Regions from separate parts of the Pseudoalteromonas sp. P1-11 genome, predicted to be linked through region 2. Evidence: predicted binding sites of a transcription regulator. Region 2 holds the regulator's gene; each other region holds the start of a gene.
What was found. The regulator ArgR, encoded in region 2, controls arginine synthesis, uptake and breakdown. The targets are predictions, from matches to a motif close to ANTGAATANNTATTCANT.
Positions count from the first base shown of each region.

Region 1: the regulator ArgR is predicted to act here: its motif matches at 1,471-1,488, upstream of gltB (glutamate synthase large subunit).
Region 3: the regulator ArgR is predicted to act here: its motif matches at 1,398-1,415, upstream of argC (N-acetyl-gamma-glutamyl-phosphate reductase).
Region 4: the regulator ArgR is predicted to act here: its motif matches at 1,839-1,856, upstream of AN390_RS14585 (ester cyclase).

Region 1 covers NZ_LJSP01000007.1:58,179-61,381, reverse strand. The annotation lists gene gltB (glutamate synthase large subunit) at 1-1,370, opposite strand, end outside; gene AN390_RS19745 (hypothetical protein) at 1,807-1,959, shown strand; gene AN390_RS13385 (Grx4 family monothiol glutaredoxin) at 2,220-2,558, opposite strand; gene AN390_RS13380 (Fe-Mn family superoxide dismutase) at 2,826-3,203, shown strand, end outside.
Region 2 covers NZ_LJSP01000001.1:154,888-158,090, reverse strand. The annotation lists gene ispB (octaprenyl diphosphate synthase) at 1-439, shown strand, start outside; gene mdh (malate dehydrogenase) at 534-1,466, opposite strand; gene argR (transcriptional regulator ArgR) at 1,692-2,159, shown strand; gene AN390_RS00705 (Dyp-type peroxidase) at 2,156-3,055, opposite strand; gene AN390_RS00700 (ABC transporter ATP-binding protein) at 3,099-3,203, opposite strand, start outside.
Region 3 covers NZ_LJSP01000002.1:50,586-53,788, forward strand. The annotation lists gene panP (pyridoxal-dependent aspartate 1-decarboxylase PanP) at 1-109, shown strand, start outside; gene argE (acetylornithine deacetylase) at 190-1,341, opposite strand; gene argC (N-acetyl-gamma-glutamyl-phosphate reductase) at 1,560-2,570, shown strand; gene argB (acetylglutamate kinase) at 2,570-3,203, shown strand, end outside.
Region 4 covers NZ_LJSP01000009.1:24,533-27,735, forward strand. The annotation lists gene AN390_RS14575 (ester cyclase) at 1-96, opposite strand, end outside; gene AN390_RS14580 (sodium:solute symporter family transporter) at 107-1,717, opposite strand; gene AN390_RS14585 (ester cyclase) at 1,956-2,969, shown strand; gene AN390_RS14590 (ester cyclase) at 3,025-3,203, opposite strand, start outside.

The DNA.
Region 1 (3,203 bases), on a different contig from region 2:
TATTTAACAAGTGTTTCGTCATCAAATGAGCGATTACCCGCATCTTGCTCGGTAAGCTCTTCAAACGGGGTTAAACGTTTAACGTTTTCTTCAAGCCATGACTTATAAGGATGACGCGATTTTAAATCTTGGTCGATTTCGTCTGAGTGCCAAATTTTGCCTAATTTAGTATCAATTACTAACAGCTCACCTGGTCCTACACGGCCTTTTTCAACCACTTCATCTGCAGTGTAATCCCAAATCCCTACCTCAGAGGCAAGTGTAATAAAGCCATCTTGAGTAATAACATAGCGCGCTGGACGCAGGCCATTTCTGTCAAGGTTACAGGCTGCAAAACGCCCATCAGACATAACAATGCCCGCAGGGCCATCCCACGGCTCCATGTGCATAGAGTTAAAGTCGTAAAATGCGCGTAAGTCATCATCCATAGCACGGTTTTTCTGCCATGCAGGTGGCACAAGCATACGCATAGCACGGAATAAATCCATGCCACCCGCTAAAAACAGCTCCAGCATGTTATCTAAGCTTGAAGAGTCAGAGCCAGTTTCGTTTACAAACGGCGCTGCACTTTGTAAATCAGGAATAAGTGGCGATGAAAACTTATACGAACGTGCACGAGCCCATTGGCGGTTACCTTCAATGGTATTAATTTCACCATTATGCGCTAAATACCTAAATGGTTGTGCTAAAGGCCAACGCGGCTGAGTATTAGTAGAAAAACGCTGATGGAATACACAAATAGCGCTGGTCATACGAATATCAGCTAAGTCTAAATAAAAGTTAGGCAAATCTGCAGGCATCATAAGGCCTTTATAGATAGTCACTAACCCCGATAAACTCGCAATATAAAACGACTCATCCTCTGCTAAACGCTTTTCTGCACGGCGACGTGCTACATATAAACGTCGCTCTAAATCTTTAGAACGCCAACCTTCAGGCGCACTAACAAAAATTTGCTCAAAACCAGGTAATTGCTGTGTCGCAATTGGCCCTAGCATTGAAGGGTCAGTAGGCACTTCACGCCAACCGAGTATTTTAAGTGTTTCTTGTTCTAATTCTTCACATAAAACCTGTTTTGCAGCTTGTGCTAAAACGGGATCTGAATTTAAGAAAACCATGCCTACGGCGTAATTTTTACCTAAGTGCCAATTATGCTCACTTGCAATAGCACGGAAAAAACTGTCAGGTTTTTGTAGTAATAAACCACAGCCGTCACCTGTTTTACCATCGGCAGAAATACCACCGCGGTGCTGCATGCGATCAAGTCCAGTAATAGCTGTACGAATAAGCCGATGACTAGCTTGACCATTTACTTGGGCTATTAAGCCAAAGCCACAATTATCTTTTTCTAATGTTGAGTCGTATAACATAGACCCCTCCCTTGCTGCACTGTTAACGTGAATGAACTGCTCGACGATTTGCTAACAGACGCACAAAACTAGCCTCTATAGTAAATAGAGTCAATATTATTTTGAATACATATTCACATTCTTGAATATTTCTCACTTCAAGGCAAGATTTCTTTTTCACCCATAAGTTTTAACATTTAGCGCTTATTTGCGCGTTATTTTTTCATGACACTGGTGTCAATTTTAACATTTTGTAAAAACAAAGGCGTTAAAGCAATACCCTTTACGTAAACGTAAAGCACCAAAGCAATGAATAAATATTCACTAATTTCCCACAGGTTCAGTTAACATTTAGATAGTTTAATGCGTTTTAAATAAATTAGAGGTTTAGGATCACGCTTTTTTAGCGTTCATTAGTATAGTTATTAATTGTGGTATCGTTTTTAGTGCAGATGTAGTGAATTTTTATTTAATGCCAATTCGCTTGATTGAGCGAACTATTGTAAAGCTGGAAAAACGTGTTGATAGCTGGGCAAAAAACTCGCTATTTAGTTGTTCTAAAAAAGAATTACTTAACGCAGATAGCGACACGTTTAGCCCCGCAAAATGATTACGTCTTATTGCGCATTGATATAAAACTCATATTTTAATTAAAATTCGCGCTTATATTAAGTAGCTTTGTTGCTTACTTATCCTGACTAGGTGCACCTAAACAAGGAGCAAGGGCTGAGTTTGCTAACTATTGAGCACAAATTAATGGTTATAATCACCCACTGATGGGCTGTTCAAGAGATTAAGACGTAATAAAGTTATATATAGGCACAAAAAAGCCACGTAAAACGTGGCTTTAATAATCTAGCAAAGTAGCAATTACTCTGCGTCAGCTTCTTTATACTTAGCTGCAGTTTCAGTGATCAGTGGCTGTAATTCACCACGTTGAAACATTTCAATGATAATGTCACAACCACCTACTAATTCGCCCTCAACCCAAAGCTGTGGGAAAGTAGGCCAATTTGCGTATGCTGGTAACTCAGCGCGAATATCTGGATTAAGTAAAATATCAACATAGGCAAATGGTTCGCCACATGACATTAGAGCTTGTGACGCTTGTGAAGAAAAACCACAATTTGGTAATTTAGGCGACCCTTTCATGTAAAGGATAATTGGGTTTTCTGAAATCTGCTGTTTAATTTTATCAATGGTTTCCATCTACAACCTCAAAATGACGATAGCTTGATATACCTAGGGCTTGAAAATAAATCATTGTGGCCACAGATATATAACTTAAAATGGGCAAATAAAGCCGCAATTGAAATAGTCTTTAGCAATAGCATTGCTGTTTGCTTAAACTTGAGTAAAATACTCAACAATTATAGTAACACTATATTTTCGTTTGGTATAGGTAAGTGGTCTGTTCTATCAGGCATTACGTACTATCAAGCGAGTTATCAACCAAAAGAAGATGGAGATAAAAAAATGGCATTTGAACTACCGTCACTACCATATGCAATTGATGCACTTGAGCCTCATATTTCACAAGAAACTCTTGAGTATCACCACGGTAAGCACCACAACACTTACGTTGTTAAATTAAACGGTCTAATTCCAGGTACTGAATTTGAAAACAAATCTTTAGAAGAGATTGTTTGTTCATCTGAAGGTGGCGTATTTAACAACGCTGCACAAATTTGGAACCACACTTTCTACTGGAACTGTCTATCTCCAAATGGCGGCGGCGAGCCAACAGGTGCTATCGCTGACGCTATTAACGCTAAATGGGGCTCTTTTGACGCGTTTAAAGATGCATTAAACGACAAAGCGGTTAATAACTTTGGTTCTAGCTGGACATGGTTA
Region 2 (3,203 bases):
TACAGGGCTTGCAGCTATTATTACCGAGCAAGATAACAGTGTGTTAGATGCGCTTAATTTATATGGTATGCATTTAGGTACTGCTTTTCAGTTAGTTGATGACGTGCTTGATTACAACGCAGACGCTGACCAATTAGGTAAAAATATTGGTGATGATTTAGCAGAAGGTAAGCCAACCTTACCGCTAATATATGCGATGAAGCACGGCAGTGATCAGCAAAGAGCCCTTATTCGTGATGCCATTGAGCATTGCAATGGTATGGATAACCTTGAGGCTATTTTAACGGCACTTAAACAAACCAACGCACTTGAATTTACAATGCAAAAGGCGCAGCAAGAAGCAGACAAGGCCATTGCCTGTTTAGACTTTTTAGCAGAGTCGCAGTACAAGCAAGCGTTAATCAGCTTAGCGCGTATAGCTGTAGAGCGAGATCACTAACTTTGCAGCCTCCCTTAATTAGTATTTAAGGGCCATAATTTTCGAGCAATAAAAAAGCCTGCATAAGCAGGCTTTTTTGTGCATAACTTGGCTATTACGCCATGAAATCAACACCTTCTTTGATGTCTTTTTTCAGAGTTTCAAGCATGTCGTTTTTAGCTTTTCCTTCAAATGCGCTTAGCTCGCCGTAAGAAAGGATTTCTTCTACGCCGTTTGTGCCTAAACGTACTGGGTGAGCAAAGTACTCTGCATCGCCATTTTCAACAGCAACGTATGCGTAATCTACTACGTCTTCACCTTGTAGGCCTTTAACTAAAGACATACAAAAACGTGCTGCAGCAGCACCCATAGATAATGTAGCTGAACCACCGCCCGCTTTAGCATTTACTACTTCAGTACCTGCATTTTGGATACGTGGAGTAAGTGTAGCTACTTCTTCTTCAGTGAAGCTTACGCCTTCAACTTGAGAAAGTAGAGGTAGAATGGTTGTGCCAGAGTGACCACCAATTACTGGTACTTTAACGGTTGCTACGTCTACGCCTTTAAGCTCAGCAACAAATGCTTCTGAACGAATTACGTCAAGCGTAGTGATACCAAATACGCGCTTAGCGTCGTAAGTACCTGCTTTTTTGAATACTTCAGCAACAATTGGTACAGTGCCGTTTACTGGGTTAGTGATAACACCCACTAACGCTTTAGGACAGCTAGCTACAATGCCTTCTGCTAATGTTTTGATGATACCTGCGTTTACGTTAAATAAATCCGCACGATCCATACCTGGTTTACGTGGCATACCCGCTGGGATAAGTACGATATCACACCCTTCAAGCGCTTTATTTAAATCGTCTGCGCCAAAACCTGCTACTTTAACATCTGTAGGGATGTGAGATAGGTCAACCGCAACACCTGGTACAACTGGTGCAACATCGTAAAGTGATAATTCAGAACCAGCTGGTAAGCCTGTTTTTAATAATAAAGACAACGCTTGACCGATACCGCCTGCAGCACCTAATACAGCAACTTTCATTGGAATTCTCCGTAATTTGAGGTAGGAAATATTTGTGGCTCTTAAGATAATGAAATTAGCGACTAAAAACAAATTTATCCTGCTTATTTCAGGTATATTTTCGACCATAGTTGTAAACTTTGTTGGTTTATCGCAGCAAACTGGCAAGTTAACTAAACAACTGCTGCATAATTATTCATTTTTGTGTAGAATTTGCATTATAAATAACAAAAATGAATAAAGACTATGCAACCACAAGACAAACAAGAAGCGCTGGTAAAAGCGTTTAAAGCACTTTTAAAAGAAGAGAACTTTGGCTCGCAAGGCGAAATAGTCGAAGCATTAAAAGAGCAAGGCTTTGACAATATAAGCCAAAGTAAGGTGTCGCGCATGCTTAGCAAGTTTGGCGCTGTGCGTACCCGTAATGCTAAACAAGAAATGGTTTATTGCCTACCCGCAGAAATGGGCGTACCGACTGCTAAAAGCCCACTACGTCAGCTTGTTATTGATATTATGCATAACGAAATGATGATTATTATAACCACCAGCCCAGGCGCTGCGCAGCTAATTGCCCGCTTATTAGACTCACTAGGCAAAGCTGATGGTGTATTGGGCACAATTGCCGGAGATGACACTATTTTTATTGCGCCAGCAAAAATATCTGAAATAGACATTACACTAGAGCGCGTACGTATTTTATTTGATACGGTTTAAAGCTGTTTTAAAAAACTAACTGACGGCGCAAAAAACGCTGAGCCCATATCGGCTTGAGTAAAATCAAGCCAGTGGTCGTAACACTCCCCTTTTCCTATGCGGCTGTTAAGTACCTTTTCAAACGCACTTCCCGATGCAGAGCATGTAATACTTAGCATGCCTTGCTCGTAAACATCGCCATACGGCATGCTTTGGTTAAGCAGTATTGCTTGGCCGCTCTCATCTTTTAGCTCACTTCTAGTCGCGTGGCTAGTATCTACCTTAGGCTCAATTAAAGTGTTATCTAAACGCGTGCGCCCCATAATATGCTCTTGCTCGCTTAGTGATAAATGCTGCCATACACTCAGGTCATGCTTATAACGCTGTACATGAATATAGCTGCCTTGGTGTTCAAAGCTGTCGGGGTTATTAACCAGTGCCGTGATTCGTTTTTGGCGTCCATGTGGGGTGTCGCCTGCATAAATAAAGCCGTTAAAGTCTCGCCCATCTAAAAACCTAAAATTGCGAATTTGTTCAACTAGCTCTACATCGGGCGAAAACAACTTTAATATTTGCAATGCAAAAAGGTGATTAACATCTTCTCTGTCTGAGCGGATTTGTATGAATAAATCACATGGCTGTACGCGCATAACAAAATCACTGTGATTTATATTAGGAAAGCTTTGCAGCTCGCTTGGGATATATTCAGGTAGTATATGCGGCCAATATTGCGCGCCTATAGCCACCATGCACGAAAGCATGGCTTCGGAGAACTGATCACTAAACTCTTCTTCAATTGCGCTTACGCGCTTAAGCTTTGCACGCAATGACTCGTCTTGACCATCAAATACATTAAAAAATAAATGCAAACCGTGTAAGTTTGCTTCAGCACAAATCCCAGATTGCGCTTGCGCCATTGTTATTCCTTAGCTTTATAAAACACAGCGAATAACACATTTGTTATGATTCGAAAAAATTCACCGTGTGAGGTTTTATTTTTATTATAACCTGCTCATTTATTTCAAATGACTGGCCATATTGTGCGGCAACTTCAATCTCTTGCTC
Region 3 (3,203 bases), on a different contig from region 2:
TAATCCGCTCACATCGGGTGTTATATTAAAAGAGATTTTAGCTGAGCAAAAAGAGCTTGCTAAAACAGACCCTGTATTTAAAAAGTACTTAAGTAAGTATATGCAGTAACGCCTAGTTATAAACTAAAACAAAGGCGCCAATGGGCGCCTTTGTTATTTTTGCTGTGAGCTTTTAATACAGCCTTCTTTTTAAGCGTTAAAGCAGTTTGCCCTAATAATGTCAGTTATAATTTTTTGCGATGGGTTTATTTTCTCCATTGCTAAAAATTCATCAGGTTGGTGGGCTTGATTAATTGAGCCAGGCCCCATGACTATTGTTTCACAGCCAAGTTGCTGAATAAACGGAGCCTCTGTGCAATAATTTACTGCAACGGCTTTTTCTCCTGCAATTTTTTCTGCCATTTTAACGAGTGCGCTATCAGTGCTGCCACTAAAAGCTGGAATGGGCTCGTGTAAATCAATTACACTCACTGCGCTTGGGTATTGCGCGTTTATATCGCTGGTGGCATCAATAAGTAAAGCTTGTAAGTCTTTAATGCTTAACCCTGGAAGCGGGCGCATGTCTATGTGCATTTCGCAGCAGCCACAAATTCGATTTGCGTTGTCGCCACCATGAATATTACCTAAATTTAAGGTAGGGTAAGGTATTTCAAAATGTTCAACTGAATATTTATTCTTTAACTGCTCTTTTAAGATCAGCAACTTTGTAATCACTTTATGCATGACTTCGATGGCGTTAAGACCACGTTCGGGATCGGAACTATGACCTGAGCGGCCAATCACTCTTATAGCCGTGCTCATATGTCCTTTGTGAGTAAATACAGGAGTCATATCAGTAGGTTCACCAATAATACAACGCGCAGGTTTTAAATTAGGATGCTTACAAATTTGCTGCGCTCCCGCCATGGTGGTTTCTTCATCGGCAGTGGCGAGTATTAAAATAGGTTGTGTTTGCTGTTTTATATCAAGCTCACTAATAGCTTGTAATACAAAAGCAAAAAAGCCTTTCATATCAATACTACCTAACCCATATAAGTTATTATTATGTTCAGTGAGTTTAAACGGGTCGTGGTTCCAGCGGCTATCGTCAAACGGTACGGTGTCTGTATGGCCGGCAAGCATTAAGCCGCCATCGCCTTGCCCCCGCTTTGCAAGTAGATTGTATCGGCCTTTCCCACCTTCTAACTCTATAATTTCGCAAGTAAAACCTAAACTTTCGCACCAACGTGCTAGCAACTCTATTACCCCTTTATTACTCATACAAAGTTCATCTTCTATTGCACTAATAGAGGGGGCTGCAATGAGTTGTTGGTACATAGAGATAAATGACGGCAAAGACATAAAAAAATCCAAAATAATTATTCAATTTAATTGCATAACAATATAAAAGTATTTATGATGAATATCAATTCACTTTTTAAGCATAAATATATTAAGTATAGCCATGAAGATAATGCGACGATAATCAACAATTCATTGAGAAAAGTATTAGCTAGCATCTAAGCTAGTGTAAGCGAACACCACACCTATTTAGTAGTAAATTTATAAACGAGTAACAAATGAATGTAGCGATTATTGGCGCAAGCGGTTATAGCGGCGCAGAATTAGCAAGCTTAGTTGCTAAGCACCCTAATTTAACGTTATCGGGCTGTTATGTCTCTGAAGGAAGTTTAGATAAACATAAATTATTAAGTGATTTATACCCAGAGCATAGAAACCTTCTTGATATTCCTCTACTACCACTGAGCGAATCAGCGTTTGATGACATAAATTCGAGTGCCGATTACATCTGCTTATGTACTGATCACAAAGTAAGTGTTGATTTAGCCCCGCAGTTTTTAGCTATGGGTAAAAAAGTATTCGACCTATCAGGTGGTTACCGCCTTGCTAGCAACGACGACTATGTTACTTACTATGGTTTTGAGCACCAACATCCTGAGTTGTTAAACGAAGCAGCCTACGGGTTAGCTGAGTGGAATAGCAGTGCAATTGCCAAAGCAAATCTTGTGGCTGTAGCCGGCTGTTACCCAACCGCTGCGCTTAATGCGTTAAAGCCGTTGCAACAGGCAGGCTTGTTGAGTGATGAAAAAGTGATTATTAATGCTGTTTCAGGTGTTACTGGCGCAGGGCGTAAAGCCAGCGTAGGTACTCACTTTTGTGAAGTATCGCTTGCCCCGTATGGTTTATTTAACCATCGTCATGGGCCTGAAATTGAACAACACCTTGGCCACAAGGTGTTATTTACACCGCACTTAGGTAACTTTCCGCGTGGAATTTTAGAAACTATTTATGTACAGCTTAAGCCAGGCGTTACCAAGGAAAACGTATCTGATGCTTATCAAGTACTTAATAACGAGCCGTTGATTCGTTTGTTAGCTGATAAAGTGCCATCTATTAAAAGCGTGGTAAAACAACCCTATGTTGATATTGGTTGGCAGCAGCAAGGCTCTCAACTGATTGTTATGGCAGCGATAGATAATCTATTAAAAGGCGCTGCGGGCCAAGCCTTGCAATGTATTAACTTATCAATGAATTTAGATCACACCACTGGCTTAAAAGGAGCCTTTTAATGAGCACTAAAACGTGGGTAATTAAATTAGGTGGTGCTGTACTTAATACTGAAAACGCGGCAAAAGCTTTGTTTAATGTATTAAACGCTGATCAAAATAATCAGTTTGTTATTGTTCATGGTGGTGGCTCGTTAGTTGACACTTGGCTAAAACAAGCAGGCTTTGCTAGTGCAAAGCACCAAGGACTGCGTATTAGCCCAAGTGAGCAAATGCCTTACATAGTGGGGGCGCTGGCTGGCTGTGCAAATAAGCAGCTGGTAAGCCAAGCTATTAATGCAGGCCATAAACCTGTTGGTCTCTGTTTGTATGAAGCCGGAGTTATGGCGTCTCAAAAGCTAAAAGCGCTTGGGCAAGTAGGTAAGTGCGAAAGTAATGATGATTCAATTGTTAACGATTTACTTAAGCTTGGTAGGTTACCTATCGTGAGCTCCATTGGGTTTGATGAGCAAGGTAATTGGTACAATGTTAACGCTGATGAAGCTGCCGCAGCGATTGCTAGCAACTTAAATGCAGAACTTATTTTTATGACAGATGTAGAAGCAGTACTTGATGCAAACAAGCAGCCGTTACATCAACTTGACACAAAACACATTGATACTTTAATTGATGAAGGGGTAATTTTGGGCGGAATGG
Region 4 (3,203 bases), on a different contig from region 2:
GTGGCTTACCTGCCATTGAACGGAGTCTGCGAGCAATGCTTGATTTGGCAATTCTGCAGCGCTGAAGTTTTCGAAAAGTTGTTCTAAAATATTCATTTATTTCACCTTACACAAAATATTCAAATAACATGAGAGAGGTAAAGCTCAGTACAAAAAAGCCAAGTAACCAGTAATTGATTGAGTCAAACTTACCCGGAATTAAGTACCAGCCGTTTTCTTTTTCTGGACGTTTTTCATTTTTAAATGCTTTTAACTGACCTTTAATGGTGTATTCGTTGTAATCCTCTTGATAGCCATCAAATGCAATACTTAACGCAATGCTAAATACAAGGCAGGTTATTGCCCCTATGGCGCAGTACCATGGCCATGCAATGTCGGTAAACAGTGCGCACACAGCAACGGTAATAAACGACACTAAGGTGCCTATTAATAAGCCTTTTTCGGTGGTGTGCTTAGAGAAAAACCCAAGGGCAAACATGCCAAGCTGAGCACCTACAAAGTACGAGCCTACTTTAGTGAGTATTTCTAAAATTGAGCCTTCGCTGTATAGGTGATACATAATGGCCGGAATAATAATGATCACCGCCCAACCTAGCGTAAATAAGCGAGTAACATTTAAATAGTGAGCGTCGTTTTTTTCAGGCGCAAAGTACTTTTTATAAAAATCGATAGTACTTATGGTTGAAAGTGAGTTAAGTGCTGAGTCGAGGCTCGACATAGATGCTGCCATTACCGCCGCGGCAATAATGCCCATTAATCCCGGTAAACCATAATCAGCTGCAAACTGTAAAATAATTAAGTTGTCGTTTTCAAAAGTGCGCCCGCCGTAGTAGCTATAAAACAGCACGCCCATAAATATAAAAAACAAGTAAATAAAGAACGCGATAAAGCCCATTAGTAAGTAGGATTTTTTAGCATCGCCAATATTTTTAGCGGCAAGGGTGCGTTGCACCATCATTTGGTTAGTGCCATACACCGTAATGTGATAAAGCGACATAGCCAGCACGCCAGACCACACGGTAGTTACTTGGGTAAAGTCGAGCGAGAAATTAAGTGGATCTAATTTACCTTGGCTTTTTAGCTCGCTCAGTGTTGAGCTAAATGAACCATCCATAGAGGTAATAAGGGCATACATAATAATACCAGCCCCTATAAATAAGATGGCTGACTGAATTACATCGGTCCATATAACGGCGGTTATGCCACCTAGCATGGTATAAATAAGGGCGATTATGGTAACTAAAAATATCGCAGTTATAACATTTATATCAATAATAAAGGCCAACACTAAGGAGGTTGCATACAGCACTGCGGCTGAACCCATAGTTTGCGATATTAACCAAATAGTAGAGATAAGTAAGCGGGCCTTTTTACCAAAGCGGCGCTCTTGGTATTCGTAAATAGAGGCCACACCCGCGTTGTAAAAAAACGGAAAAAACAAACACACCACCGCCACAATAACCAATGGGTAGTTAAGGTGTATGGCAATAACCGAGAGTCCCTCTTTGTAAGACCACGCTGGCGCACCTAAAAAGGTGAGCGCACTTACATAAGTAGCAACAACCGATATACCAATAGCCCACCAAGGTGTTGTTTTTCGACCTATGTAAAAGTCGTTAGCACTACTGATCTTTTTACTAATTACAAACCCAAGTATTAGGTTGGCAATTATGTACCCGATGAGAATGCTCCAATTCAACAATCCAAAATCATTCATAATTAATCCTGTTAGATTAGGTTTTACGGGCTTGAGAGCCTATTTGTATTTTTTATTTTGAATCATCATGAATCACTTTGACTTCGAAGTCAATTCTCATTAGTATTATTTTAAAGCAATTTATAACTTACTATTCACAGGCTTTTAATTACTCTTTAAATGCAATACATTTTGTTAAAGTGTGTTTAACGGCGGTTTGAAGACATTAATTTGACTGCGCAAACAATGAGGAATAATCATGGCAGATATACTTAAAGATAAACAACTAGTTCGTCAATTTCATACTGCACTAGAAAAAGCACAAGGCAATGATTTACAAGCCGTATTTAATGAGTTTATGGCCAGTGAATACAGCTTTAAAGGGGTGCATCCGTTTAATGAGCTTGAGTGTGCGAATGATGTAATTGCCCAAGTTTGGCAGCCATTATTTAGCTCGTTTAGTGCGCTGCAGCGCCGTGAGGATATTTTTATTGCAGGGCAAAGCGAAGCCGACGGTGGCCAGTGGGTGATGAGCATGGGCCATTTTATGGGCTTATTTGATAAAGACTGGCTAGGTATTGCGCCAACCCATAAGCTTGCCACTTTGCGCTATGCCGAATTTAACTGCGTTAAAGACGGAAAAATAATTCAGACCGGTTTTTTTGTCGATATTATTGGCCTTATGATGCAAGTAGGTTTAAACCCGCTGCCGCTCTCTACTGGGCAATATTTTACGTACCCTGGGCCGCGTACGCACGATGGTATTCGTTTGGGTAAAAGTAGCGATGAGCAAAGCGAAAAAACAATGGCGCTGGTAAATCAAATGATTGATAACCTAACCGCGCTTAATAAAAGTGGCGTTGATACGTGCCCGCCCGAAGTGCTTGGTAAAACCTGGGATGAAAACATGGTGTGGTATGGCCCAGCAGGCATTGGCGCAACTTACACAATTAAGCGTTATCAGCAGCAGCACATGTATCCGTTTAGAGAAGGGTTAACGGGTAAAGTATTTAACGGCCATATTTGCCGTTTTGCTGAAGATGAGTTTGCCTGCTTTTTTGGCTGGCCTAATTTAACTAACACGGCCATTGGGGGCTTTTTAGGCCTACCGGGTGCTAATACCCCAGCAGATATGCGCGTGGTGGATGTGTATCACCGCGAGGGCGATAAACTGGTAGAAAACTGGGTCATTATTGATATTCCTTATTGGTTAAAACAACAAGGCCTAGATATTTTAAAGCGCACGCAAAGTATTGCGAACCCTGGCGCATAGTCTATTTAAGTAATAAAAAAGCTCTGTTTAACAGAGCTTTTTTTGTTTATACGCCCTAGGGCGCAAAGTTTAAATAGCGCGCTTTGGTAAGCTCTTTCATGCGTGCGAATACATCTACTCCAATTTGATGGTAGACATCAAGAATATCTATTAATACCCAGTTTTCGCGAATTAAGTTATTCTCGGCGCGCCAAAAGTCGAGACTACGCATGGTTATTTGCTGATTTGCGGGCG